Regions from separate parts of the Porphyrobacter sp. LM 6 genome, predicted to be linked through region 2. Evidence: predicted binding sites of a transcription regulator. Region 2 holds the regulator's gene; each other region holds the start of a gene.
What was found. The regulator LexA, encoded in region 2, represses DNA repair genes until DNA is damaged. The targets are predictions, from matches to a motif close to GTTCCNCNCTTGTTCT.

Region 1 (4,281 bases), 260 kb from region 2:
CGCCCGCCTGCAAGGTATCGATGGTGAGCGAGGATTTGCCCGATCCCGATACGCCGGTGATGCAGGTGAAGGTGCCGAGCGGGATTTTCGCGGTCACGCCCTTGAGGTTGTTGGCGCGCGCGTTCTTGACCACGATGTGGTGCCCGTTGCCCTTGCGGCGGGTGGTCGGCACGTCGATCTTGCGCTTGCCGGTGAGGTAATCGGCGGTGAGGCTGCCCTTGGCCTTGAGGATGTCCTTGAGGGTGCCCTGCGCCACCACCTCGCCGCCATGCACGCCCGCGCCGGGGCCGAGATCGACGATATGGTCAGCCGCGCGGATCGCGTCCTCGTCATGCTCGACGACGATCACCGTGTTGCCGAGATCGCGCAGGCGTTTGAGCGTTTCGAGCAGGCGGTCGTTGTCGCGCTGGTGGAGGCCGATGCTGGGCTCGTCGAGCACGTAGAGCACGCCTGACAGCCCGCTGCCGATCTGGCTGGCGAGGCGGATGCGCTGGCTCTCCCCGCCGCTGAGGGTGCCGCTGGTGCGATCGAGGTTTAGGTAGTCGAGGCCGACATTGTCGAGGAAGCCCAGCCGCTCGTTGATCTCTTTCAGGATGGCCTTGGCGATCTGGCTCTGCTGGGGGGTGAGCTGCGCGTCGAGCCGGAGGAACCACGCCTTGGCATCGGCGACGCTCATCTGGACGGGCGTGGCGATGTCGGTGCCGGCGACCTTGACCGAGAGCGCCTTTTCATTGAGCCGCTTGCCGCCGCAGGTCTCGCAGGCCTGCGCGGTCTGGTACTTGGCGAGCTCCTCCTGCATCCACGCGCTTTCGGTCTGCATCAAGCGGCGGTTGAGGTTGCCGATCACGCCCTCGAACGCCTTGTTGACGGTGTATTCGCGGCGGCCGTCCTTGAAGGTCAGCGGCACCGGCATCCCGCCTGTGCCGTGAAGGATGATGAGCTTCTGGTCGGGGGCGAGGTCTTTCCACGGGGTCGTCAGATCGAAGCCGTATGCCTTGGCGAGGCTGGCGAGCACCTGCATGTAATAGGGCGACGGCGGGTTGGACTTGGCCCAGGGCACCACCGCCCCCTGCTTCAGGCTCAGCCCCTCGTTCGGCACCACGAGCTGCGGATCGAACAGCATCTTCTCGCCGATCCCGTCGCAGGCCGGGCAGGCCCCCTGCGGCGCGTTGAACGAGAACAGCCGCGGCTCGATTTCCTCGATGGTGAAGCCGGAGACCGGACAGGCGAACTTTTCGGAGAAGACGATGCGATTGGGCGGCAGACCTGCGCCCTTCATTGCCCCGCCCTTCCCTTCGTCCTCGCGCCCCGGCACCACGCCATCGGCGAGATCGACATAGGCCAGCCCCTCGGCGAGCTTCAGCGCGGTTTCGAAGCTTTCGGCGAGGCGGGTTTGCAGCCCGTCCTTCACCGCGATGCGATCAACCACCACCTCGATGTCATGCTTGAACTTCTTGTCGAGCGCGGGGGCCTCCTCGATCGGATAGATCTCCCCGTCGATCCGCACGCGGGTGAAACCCTGCCGCTGCCATTCGGCCAGCTCCTTGCGGTATTCGCCCTTGCGCCCGCGCACCACGGGCGCGAGCAGGTAGAGCCGCGTGCCTTCGGGCAGGGCCATGACCCGGTCGACCATCTGGCTGACTGTCTGCGCGGAAATCGGCTCTCCGGTGGCGGGCGAATAGGGCGTGCCCACGCGCGCCCACAGAAGGCGCATATAGTCGTAGATCTCGGTTACCGTCGCGACCGTAGAGCGCGGGTTGCGGCTGGTGGTCTTCTGCTCGATGCTGATCGCAGGGGACAGCCCGTCGATATGCTCGACATCGGGCTTCTGCATCATCTCGAGGAACTGGCGCGCATAGGCGCTGAGGCTCTCCACGTAGCGCCGCTGCCCTTCGGCATAGATGGTGTCGAAGGCGAGGCTCGACTTGCCGCTGCCCGAAAGGCCAGTGACCACGATCAGCGCATCGCGCGGCAGATCGATATCGATACCCTTGAGATTGTGCTCGCGCGCACCGCGGACGGAGATTTTGGTCAGGCTCATGGGAGCGGTCTGTTCCGTAAATGTTCACTGATGTAAAGAGCGCAGTGGGGCGATTTCCCACCCCTGCCTGGGTGGAGCGAGCGGTGGCCGCATTGGTTCCGGCCGAAGCCGCGCGGCGGCGCAATTCCCTGCGCGGCAGCGGGCGTGCACTTATGGTTTACAACCCCCTAAAATCGGCGCATTTATTCGCCATGCCTGCCGGCAGCATGGTTTTCCCGGCAAGCAAGGGCCGTGATGGGCCGGAACGCGCGTTGCGCCCGGCAAGATCGACAAGACACCCATCCGGCGATCGGATCGCAGCAGCTATGCGCGGCTTGTCCGGCGACCCTTGCGGGCACGCGCGTTGTCGATCGCTCCAAGGGACGGGGGAAATGATATGCCAACATTGACGGAAAAAGACTTTCAGGCACAGGATTCGCTGAAAGACAGGTCGATCACCATTAAGGTTTCGCCGGTGCTTAATTGGATCGATCCCATCAAGCCGACAATCGAGGCAAGTTCGATCGGATTCACGGTAATTGCCAGCGATCCGGCCGGTACAGCCACGGTCGACACCTCGGGATCGGTCAATATTTCCCAAATGCCGGCCGCGCCGGGATATGACGAGAATATCGATATCACCCTGCTGCTGGACACCAGCAACATGCGCGACGCCAACGGCAACCTGTTGACCGGCGACAACACGCCGCGCTGGGCCAAGTCCGATGAAGGTACGACCTACACCGACAGTAAGGGCAAGACACAGCACTGCGGTTATGGCTGGTTCTGCGAGATTACCAATTACGGTCCGCCGCTCCAGTATCAGGCCCTGCCGCCCATCGACATCGCCAAGATGGCCTTCAAGCGCAAGGACGACCTCAATCTGGTCATCGAGGACAAGTCCGATGATGGCAGCCCGCCCTACGCGTTCAAGTTCGGCTTCGTTCTGCCCGGCCAGTACAACGAGTATTTCATCAGCATCGACCCGGTGCTCAGCACCAAGAGCACCCGCACCACCAGCTTCATGCTGAAGGACTAGCGCAAACGTTCTGCGAGATAGGCGGGGTGACGGAAGCCCCGCCTGTCCAGCGCTGCGGCGACCTCGCGCGCCTCGGCTGCCCTGCCCAGCCGCTTGAGCAACGCGAAACGCTCGTCATCCAAGCTTGCCGAGGCTGGCGCGACTGACAGCGCTTTCGTCCAGGAGCTCCGGGCGGCATCCGCAGCCCCAAGCCGCGCCTCAATATCGCCCGTCAGCAGGAGCGATACGGTATGATTAGTCTGGTCGGCATCGCCTGCGGTCAGCGCGGTAGCCTGTTTGATCAGAGCGCGCGCTTCGCGGGCATTGCCGCTCGCCAGTGCCAAGCGAGCGCGGTTGACAAGCGCCTTGTGGCGTTCCGATCTCGACCACTCGGTGTTCGCGGGGTCCTTGGCCATCATCCGCTCAAGCAGCGCGGTCGCATCGTCGAGCAGTGCGCGGCTTTCCTCGAAGCGGCGAGCGTTGACGAGGGTCGCCGCCTTGTCGAGTCGGGCGCCAACTTCGGTCTGTTGCCATTCGGTATTGGCGGGCTCGATCCGGCGCAGGTCGGCATTCACCGCCAATCCCTGATCGTGCGCGCGGATCGCTCCCTCGATATCGCCGCTTTCCAGCTTTATCCGCGCGAGGAACTGAAACGCGACGGACAGTCGGTTCTTGGCCATCGTATTGGCGGCATCGCGGCGTAGCACCTCTTCGCAGATCGCGATTTCCCGCTGGTGCAGGGTCAGCGACTCCGAAAGCTTGCCAAGGCTATGCTTGCCGATCCCGAGCCAGTTGACGGCAATGGCGAGCTCGACTTGCCTTTCGGCATCGAAGGGGCCGCTTTTGGCAACGCTTTCAGTCAGGCGCATCGCATTGGCAAAGGCCGGCTCGGCTTCGGCGTGCCTGCCCTGGGCGTTAAACATGACGCCGAGATTGCTGTAGGCGTAGCTGCTCTCCATCTGCCACTTCGGGTTCTTCGGATCGATCGCGATAAGCCGGTCGGCAAGACGCTTGTATTCGCGGAACTGCGTCTCGGCCTCGCCGTATTGACCACGATTATAGGCGATAGCGCCCACCCAGAACACGCTCTGCGCGTGGTCGAAGAGGCGCTGCTGGTTGTCGGGATCGCGCGCGAGCTGCTCTTTGGTGGTAGCCGCCGCCTGCTGAAAGGCGCGCAGGGCATCGTCGCTGTCGCCGCGGATATTGCTCACCTCGCCCACCAGCAGCAGCGCCCGCGCGCGGC
Region 2 (4,281 bases):
CGCACCGCTGTCACTGGAAGAGGCGCAGGCGCGGCTGCTCGCGCTCGCTCCGGTGCTTGGTTCAGAGCGTATCCCCGTCGAAACAGCGCTCGGCCGCGTGCTGGCCGAGGATGTCCATGCCGCGCGCACCCAGCCCCCGCCGATCTGTCCGCGATGGACGGCTATGCGCTGGGCGCCGGCGAAGGGCCTTGGACGCTCGTGGGCGAAAGCCGGGCCGGTACGCCGTTCCCAGGATCGCTGGGCGCGGGGCAATGCGCGCGGATATCGACCGGGGCAATCGTCCCTGACGGGGCGGACCGCGTGCTGCTCCAAGAAGATGCAGGCGTAGAGGGCGGCATCGTCACCGCTACCGAATATCCGCCAGCAGGACGCCATATCCGCAGGCGCGGGTTCGATTTTGTCGAGGGCACCCGCCTGCTCACGCGCGGCACCCGTATCAACGCTGGCCGCATCGCGCTGGCGCTGTCGGCAGGACGCGGCGAGGTCAGCGTGGCGCGGCGCGTCACTGTCGCGGTGTTGGACAGCGGGGACGAGCTCGCCGCCGATCCCGCCCACTGCCTCCCGCACCAGATCCCCGCCAGCAACGGCGCGATGATCGCGGCCATGCTCGCGCCTCTGGGGTGCGAGGTGCTGCGGCTTGGCCCGGTGGGCGATGACATGGCCGCGCTCGCTGGCGCGCTGGAGCGCGCCAAGGCGGCCGACATCCTCATTACTTCGGGCGGGGCATCGGTGGGCGATCACGATCTGATCAAGCCCGCGCTCGCCGCTTGGGGCGCGGAAACCGCTTTCTGGAAGGTCGCGATCAAGCCGGGCAAGCCGCTGCTGGTGGCGACCAGAGGCCGGCAGGTGATCCTCGGCCTGCCGGGCAATCCGGTGTCGAGCTTTGTGACCGCCTTCCTCTTCGCCCTGCCGCTGGTGCGCGCGGCACAAGGCGATGCCGATCCGCTGCCGCGCAGCCTAACGATGCCCGCTGGAGAGGCCCTGCCCGCCATCGGCCCGCGCCGCGAATTCCTGCGCGCGGTGACCGATGGCGGCGCGGTGCGGCTGGCCGGATCGCAGGATTCCTCCGCTTTGAGTGCATTGGCCGCCGCCGATTGCCTGATCGACCGCCCTGCACATGCGCCGGCGGTGCCTGCGGGCGAACCGGTACGGGTGTTCCCGCTCCAGAATGGCTGAACTCTGCGGCTTTGCCAGCGGGTGCGCTTGACTCGGCTATCAAGGTTGCCTACTTGTTCCTTGTTCGTTCACCTTATCGGTGCACGGCCCGTGCAGGCAAAGCACCGCTTTCCGTTCCGGCGAGTGGGTGCCTCTGGCAGCACGCAATGGGACTGGCACGGCAGAGCCGCGAAGCGCGGGCGTCGTGCGACCAAGGGAGTTGTGATCAATGCTGACCGCCAAGCAGCACGAACTGATCCGTTTCATCCAGCAGCGGCTGGAAGAAACCGGGATTTCGCCGAGTTTCGAAGAAATGAAGGAAGCGCTCGATCTGAAGAGCAAGTCGGGCGTGCACCGCCTGATTTCCGCTCTGGAAGAACGCGGCTTCCTGCGCCGTCTGCCCAACCGTGCCCGTGCGCTCGAAGTGGTGCGCCAGCCCGAGGATGTGACGCCGGCGCGCGGCAATGCGGCGGCGGGTGGCAATGTGGTCTCCATGCCCGCCCCCGCCCCGCGCGTGGCCGAAGCGGCGAACGATGTGATCGAACTGCCCTTGCACGGCCGGATTGCCGCAGGCGCGCCGATCGAGGCGCTCGAAGGGCAGAGCACGCTGCCGGTGCCCGCTGCGCTGCTTGGCCCGGGCGAGCATTACGCGCTCGAGGTGTCGGGCGATTCGATGATCGAAGCCGGGATTTTCGACGGCGATTTCGCGCTGGTGCGGCGGACCAATACTGCGCGCGATGGCGAGATTGTGGTCGCGCTGGTGCGCGGCGAAGAAGCGACGCTCAAATATCTGCGCAAGGAAGGCGCGCAGGTGCGGCTCGATCCCGCCAACGCCGCCTATGATCCGCAATATTACCGCCCCGACGAGGTCGAGGTGCAGGGCAAGCTCGCAGGCCTGCTGCGGCGCTACCACTGATTGCAAATCGGGCCGGGGTCGGCCGTTTGAGACCACACCTGCGGTTTCTATCCGGCGTGGAACATTGACCCCGGCCTGTTTTTCTCGGACTTACATAGTGTTAGTCGAAAATGTTCCACGAAAAGCGGTGATTTAGCCCGGTTTAGACCCCTTCTAGACCCCTGTTAGCCCCCCTCTAGACCCCCGCTAGCCCCCCCTTAGCCTCCGCCAGATGGCCGTTTGCGGTCGTTCTGGCCCGCCTTCCACCAGCCATGCGTCCCCTGGCTGTCGGCCACGCGGGTGATCGTCTGATCCTCCAGATTGATCGAAAGCCCCCCGCTCTCTTCCAGATAGCGGCGATCGGCCTTGAGCCAGCGCGGCTGGCAGGCGCGCGGCAGAAACCGCTCCGAAACGACAATATCCGCCCGCCCGCACGCCGCCGCCAAAGCCCGCTCCTCGACCTGCTCGCGCCCCCGCGCCAGCAGGATCACCCAGTCGCGCCCACCCCGCCGGATGGTCATGACGCAGAACGCCGAAGAACAGCGCGCCCCCGGCCAATTGGCGAGGACTAGCGGCTCGCCCGCAACCCCGGCGAGCTCCATCATATTGTCGCGGGTGTAGGTCGACCGGCTGTTATGCAGGGAGAGCAGATGGCGGGTTCCATCAGGTGCGCTCATTGTGATCCCCACCTGCCGCCCGTCGCCGGCGACCAGCAGATCCGGGATCGGGGTCAGCGCCACCAGCCCGCTCGCCAGCACAACCGGCACAAGCCCCGCAAGTCGCACCCGTCCGCGCCATAGCGCCAGCCACAAGCCGCCGAGCGCAAACAGCGCAATCGCCCACCCGCTAATCTGCGGCATCAGCCGCACCGCGCCCGCCTGCGCCGCAGTGAAATGGGCGATCCCCAAGAGCAGCGCGAGCGAGCGCTCGACCAGCCACCACGCCGGCGCACCCGCTCCCACGGTATCCAGCGCGAGGGCCAGCGCGATCAGCGGCATCGAGACGAAGGTCACCAGCGGGATCGCCACCACATTCGCCACCGCGCCGTAAAGCCCCGCACGGTGGAAGTGGAACAGCACCACCGGCATCAGCGCGAGTTCGATCACCACACCGGTCACAAACAGCATCACGACGCGCCGACCCATCCGCGCCGCCCATGGCTCGTCGCGCGGGGCAAGGAAGGCCCGTACTGGCGCACTGGTGGAGACCGCGATGATCGCCAGCACCGCGGCAAAGCTCATCTGAAAACTCGGGCCGATGGCGCTTTCGGGCCACAGCAGCAACACCACGCCGGCGGCAACCGCGACCATCCGCAACGACAAGGCCTCGCGTCCGAGCATCAGAGCGCCAAGCACCAGCAGGGCGGCGACACAGCTGCGGACTGTCGGCACCTCCGCGCCGGTAAGCAAGGTATAGCCGATCCCCGCAACCGCCGCGCTCGCGGCCGCGACGATCGGCAGTCGCACCCGCAAGGCGAGCGCAGGCCACAGCGCAAGGAGCCGCAGCACCACCACATAGGCTGCCGCAATCACCGCGCTGACGTGGAGCCCGCTGATCGACAGGAGATGCGTCAGACCCGCATCGCGCATCGCGATCTGGTCAGTCTCGCTGATGCTGCCCCTATCCCCGCTGGCAAACGCGGCCGCGATTGTGCCTGCCGATCCCTCCACTCGGAAACGCACATGGGCCGCCAGCGCGCGCTGAATCTTGGCCAAGGAACCGGCGTCCGGCGCAGATTTGATAATCTCGACAGGCCCCACCGCGCTTCCGGTCGCGGCAAGGCCCTTGAACCATGCGGCACGGGCAAAATCATAGGCCCCTGGCAGCATTGGCGGAGCGGGCGGCATCAGCCGCGCCCGAAGCCGGACAGTGGCGCCCTCGCCCAGCGTCGTCGGAACACCCTCGGGTCCGAACGCGTCAAGCGGAACATTGACCCGGACTTTGCGCGCCGTCCCACTTTCAGCGTCGCGCACGGCCAGCGTCAGTCGCAAGCGTCCTTCGGCAGGTTCATCCTCGCGTTCGAGCACGGTCCCGTGAAGTTGAGAGAAGGAAGGCCGCGCGATCGGTTCGGCCCCCACAATCGCCGAACGTGCCCAGATCACGCCGACACCGAGCGCGAACACCAGTCCGGCCGCGATCACCGCCATCCGAAGATTGCCCCGCGTCTCGTCGGCGAGGCTGCCAAGCGGCCACACGGCCAAGGCGCCGAGCGCCGCGAGCACTCCCCCGGC
Region 3 (4,281 bases), 200 kb from region 2:
ATCAGCGCGGCTTGCGGCGGCCCCTCCCCCGCCACGGCGCGGGTGCCGCAATCGGCAATCGGACAATCGCGGCAGGCGGCAATCCCCTGCGCGACCTCGGCCAGCGACGCAGGTCGCGCCCGCTCGGCCCGCGCGCCCGCCGCAACCATCGCCGCCTCGCGCGCCTGTGCGCCTGCGATCAGCTGCGGGATCAGCTCGGCCTCGGGCAGGTTCTTCCAGTATTTCTTCGGCATTTCCGACAGCATTGCACCGACCTTCAGGCGCGCGGGGTTGAAGATCGACGCGTAGTAGGAACGCCACAGCGCCTCGACCGGATCGCCGCTAGGGGCATCCTCCCGGCGCGCGGGCGGGCCTTCGCGCATCACCTCGCCATCCCAATGGATGCTCCCGCGCGGGGTGAGGATCGACCAGCGCATGTTGGCGAAGCGGCGCATGAAGAACCCGGCCTCGGCGCGCAGGATGTGGTGATCGGGCTCGAACCAGGCGACGAAGTGGGGGCGGTCGTCCGGGTGTCCTTCTTCTGGCTCGACTTCGCGGAAGCGGACGAAGGCGTGCATCTTGTGCGCATCGCGTCGCACCGACTTGGCGAGTTCCTCAAGGCGGCGCACCTCCGGATCGGCCTTGTCCTCCATCAGGCGCGGATGGCGCTGGAGCCGCCACAGCACGCGGTAGAGCAAGCCGAAGCGTGCCGCATCGGAATGCAGCGCGGCGCTGCAGGCAAGCGTCAGAAACCGCTGGCTGGCACGCACCGGAGGGGCGTCGACGGGCGGCGCAGGCAGACGCTTCTCGCTACGGGCCGGGCCTTCGGCGGCGAAGAGGTCACCCGTCCCGCCCGGTTCGATCCACGAAATCCGGTCGGGTGGCACATCGCACTGGATGAGCCCCCGCGCCCGATCGCGCCAGAAGGCGAAATCATCGGGCGCAGGCAGATGCACGGCATAGTGGGAGCCGAGCGAGACGTGCTGCATCGCGGTCATGCCCACCTCCGTTCGCCTCGAGCGAAGTCGAGAGGCAGTCGCGCGGAGTGTCTCGACTTCGCTCGACACGAACGGATGAAAGCCAACTCCAGCATCAGAACAGTTCCAGCTGCTGCACCTTCGGCGCGATCAGGTGGCGCAGGTTGGCGCGGTCGGTCAGCAAGGTCGGGCGCCAGTCGGTGGTGCAGATGAAGGGACGCACCTTGGTAATCGAGGCTGTCAGCCGCGCGACATCATCAAGCCGCAGCGTGCGGTGCCGCCGCGCGGCAAGGATGCGCGCTACCGCCGTCGTCCCCAGTCCCGGCACGCGGAGCAGCATCTCCCTGGGCGCGCGGTTCACATCGACCGGGAAGCTTGCGCGAAACTTCAGCGCCCAGGCGAGCTTGGGATCGATATCGAGCGGCAGGTTGCCGTCCGCCTCTGCCGCGTCGGCCACCTCCTGCGGCGCGAAACCATAGAAGCGCATCAGCCAGTCCGACTGGTAGAGCCGGTGTTCGCGCATCAGCGGCGGGCGCTTCAACGGCAGCACGGCGCTCGCATCGGGGATCGGCGAGAAGGCGCTGTAATAGACCCGCCTCAGACCGAAGGTGCCATAGAGCCGGCTCGCCTTGCCGATGATGGCGCTATCCGAGGCATCATCCGCTCCGACGATCATCTGGGTCGACTGGCCCGCAGGCGCAAAGCGCGGTGCGTGGCGGAAACGCTTCCTTTCATCTTTCGCCTCGATGATGCGCGTCTTAGTGCGCGCAAGCGCGCCTTCGATCTGGCCTGCGTTCTTGTCGGGCGCGAGCCGCGTCAGGCCTGCATCGGTGGGCAGCTCGACATTGATCGACACGCGGTCGGCATAGCGCCCGGCCTGATGGATGATCTCGGTATCAGCCTCGGGAATGGTCTTGAGGTGGATGTAGCCGCGAAAGTCATGTTCCTCGCGCAATATCCGCGCGACCTCGACCAGTTGCTCCATCGTGTGATTGGCGCTCCTCACGATGCCGGATGAGAGGAACAGGCCTTCGATGTAATTGCGGCGATAGAAATTGAGCGTGAGGTCGACCACCTCCTGCGGCGTGAACCGTGCGCGGGCGACGTTCGAGCTCTTGCGGTTGATGCAGTAGTGGCAATCGAAGATGCAGTGATTGGTCAGCAGGATCTTGAGCAGCGAGATGCAGCGCCCGTCTGGCGCATAGGCGTGGCAGATGCCCATCCCCTCGGTCGAACCCACGCCTTTCCCGCCCAGCGAGTTCTTCTTGGCCGTGCCGGACGAGGCGCACGAAGCATCATACTTCGCCGCATCTGCGAGGATTTCGAGCTTCTGGCGGAGAGTTTGCTGGACCATCGGAACCTTCAGGAACACCTTCTGTGTTCCTTATATGTTCCGTTTCCTCCTCTGCAAAATGCAAAGCTTGCAAGAGGGTCAGTCTCGGAGAGAGGATCGGGTCTGGAGGGTCAGGCGCTGCGCTGCGCGCACAGGTGATCGATCACCGCGGGGTGCATGGTGCCTTCGAAGGCGACACCGGCATACTGCCCGTCAACCCAGGCAATGCTGCCAAGCGGAGTATTGACCTCGCCCACCTTCATCGTCACGCGATCCCCGACATTGGCAAACCCGGCCTTGCCGCGGATTTTGCAGCCGCCTTCGGACAGATCGACCAGATCGACGAACACCGCGCGCGCGCGCACGCGGCTCTTGATCATGAGGCTAAGGTCACGGCGTTCGGACGAACGCGGAATCGAGTGCATGTTCATGCGGTCTAACTCGCACAAATCCGTAAAGAAAAGCTAAGCAGCCAGGTAAAGACGCGTTAGGCATAAAGCCCGTGCAGGAACCAGTCGGGTACGCCGCCGCGCCCGTCGCCGGCGATTCCCTGCCGGTAAATCCAATAGCGCCGCCCCGCCGCATCCTCGATCCGGTAATAATCGCGCAGCCGCGCGGTGGAGCGTTCGCGCCACCATTCGGGCGCGATCCGCTCCGGCCCCTCGACCCGCACCACCTCGCGCACCTCGCCGCGCCAGCGAAAACGCTGCGGATAGCCATCGGGCGAGGCATAGAGCACCGCGATTGGCTCCGCCCGATCGAGCAATTTCAGCGGACGAGAGTGAAACGCGAGCATGCCCTGAACCACCGGCACAGGCTCAAGCGGCGGCTGCCAGGCCTGCGCGCGTTCGGGGATATGGCTGGCGCGGGCGACCGGACGAGTCACGGCTCCGGGGCCAAGGCGCACGCTCAGCCGATCGATACAGGCCGCCAGCGCGGTGCCGTGCTGCTCAGCGGCGGCGTCGAGATCGGTCTGCGCAAAGGCGAGCGGCTCGCACCAGCTCGCGCGCAGCTGCACCATCTCGATCCCGAACCCCGCTGCGACATCGTCAAGCCGTGCGGCGAACAGGCGGGTGATGTGCGATGCCTCGCGGGTGGCGGCGGCGAGTTCAATGCGACGCCACAGAACCTCGCCATCAACCCGCCACAACGCCAGCTCGAGCCGCCGCGCGCCCTCCCCCCGTGCTGCCAGCACGCGGACCATGTCCTCGGCCAGATCGGTCACCACCCTATCGAGCGGAGCACGGTGGCGCAGTGGTTCGAGCAGGCGGCGCTGCACCAGCGGCATCGGCCGTTCGATGACCGGCAGCAGCGGCTCGGGCATCCGGCCGAGCAACTGATCCAGACGCAGCAGCGGATTGGCCGATGGCGCGCGGTGGTTGCGGAAGCGGCGGCGCAACGCGTCGCGGGCGGCGGCTTCCTGTGCGGGGTCCTCCGCTCCCGCCCCGCTGACACCGGCAAGCTGCCCGAGCCGCTTGATCCCGAGCCGCCGCAACACCGTCAGCACATCGGCATCAAGCCGAAGCGCAGCAACCGGCAGATCGCCCATCAGGCGCAGCGGATCATCATCGGGCGCAAGGATCGCCGCGGGCGGTCCGTAATGCGCCAGCGCCCAAGCAGCCCCCGCCGTGGGCGCCAGTGCGGCACGTGCCGCGAGCCCCTGTGCGGCAAAGGCGGAGGCAACATCGGCGAGCAGCCGCGCCTCGTCACCGAACAGGTGGGCGACGCCGGTCACATCAACCAGCACGCCATCGGGCGGATCCATCGCGCTCCACGGCCCCCAGCGCTGCGCCCACAGGGCGAGCTTCTCGATCGCCGCCAGATCGCCCGCCGGATCACCCGGGACCGTGACAAGTTCAGGGCACAGCGCGCGCGCATCGGCCAGCAGCATTCCGGCACGTGCGCCGGCCGCCAGCCCGGCATCATTGGCAGCGGCGATCCGCGGCCCATGCGCGGTTTCGAGGATCAGCGCAGTGGGGGCGGCATCGGCAG

Region 1: the regulator LexA is predicted to act here: its motif matches at 2,053-2,068, upstream of uvrA (excinuclease ABC subunit UvrA).
Region 3: the regulator LexA is predicted to act here: its motif matches at 2,336-2,351, upstream of BG023_RS08880 (putative DNA modification/repair radical SAM protein).

What each region holds. Positions count from the first base shown of each region.
Region 1 covers NZ_CP017113.1:2,320,128-2,324,408, forward strand. Annotated here, with positions in the region: gene uvrA (excinuclease ABC subunit UvrA) at 1-2,041, opposite strand, end outside; gene BG023_RS11125 (hypothetical protein) at 2,496-3,059, shown strand; gene BG023_RS11130 (TIR domain-containing protein) at 3,056-4,281, opposite strand, start outside.
Region 2 covers NZ_CP017113.1:2,057,864-2,062,144, forward strand. Annotated here, with positions in the region: gene BG023_RS09875 (molybdopterin molybdotransferase MoeA) at 154-1,176, shown strand; gene lexA (transcriptional repressor LexA) at 1,385-2,071, shown strand; gene BG023_RS09885 (ComEC/Rec2 family competence protein) at 2,269-4,281, opposite strand, start outside.
Region 3 covers NZ_CP017113.1:1,856,201-1,860,481, reverse strand. Annotated here, with positions in the region: partial or broken gene BG023_RS14555 (UdgX family uracil-DNA binding protein) at 1-977, opposite strand, end outside; gene BG023_RS08880 (putative DNA modification/repair radical SAM protein) at 1,072-2,310, opposite strand; gene BG023_RS08875 (PilZ domain-containing protein) at 2,421-2,720, opposite strand; gene BG023_RS08870 (DNA polymerase Y family protein) at 2,777-4,281, opposite strand, start outside.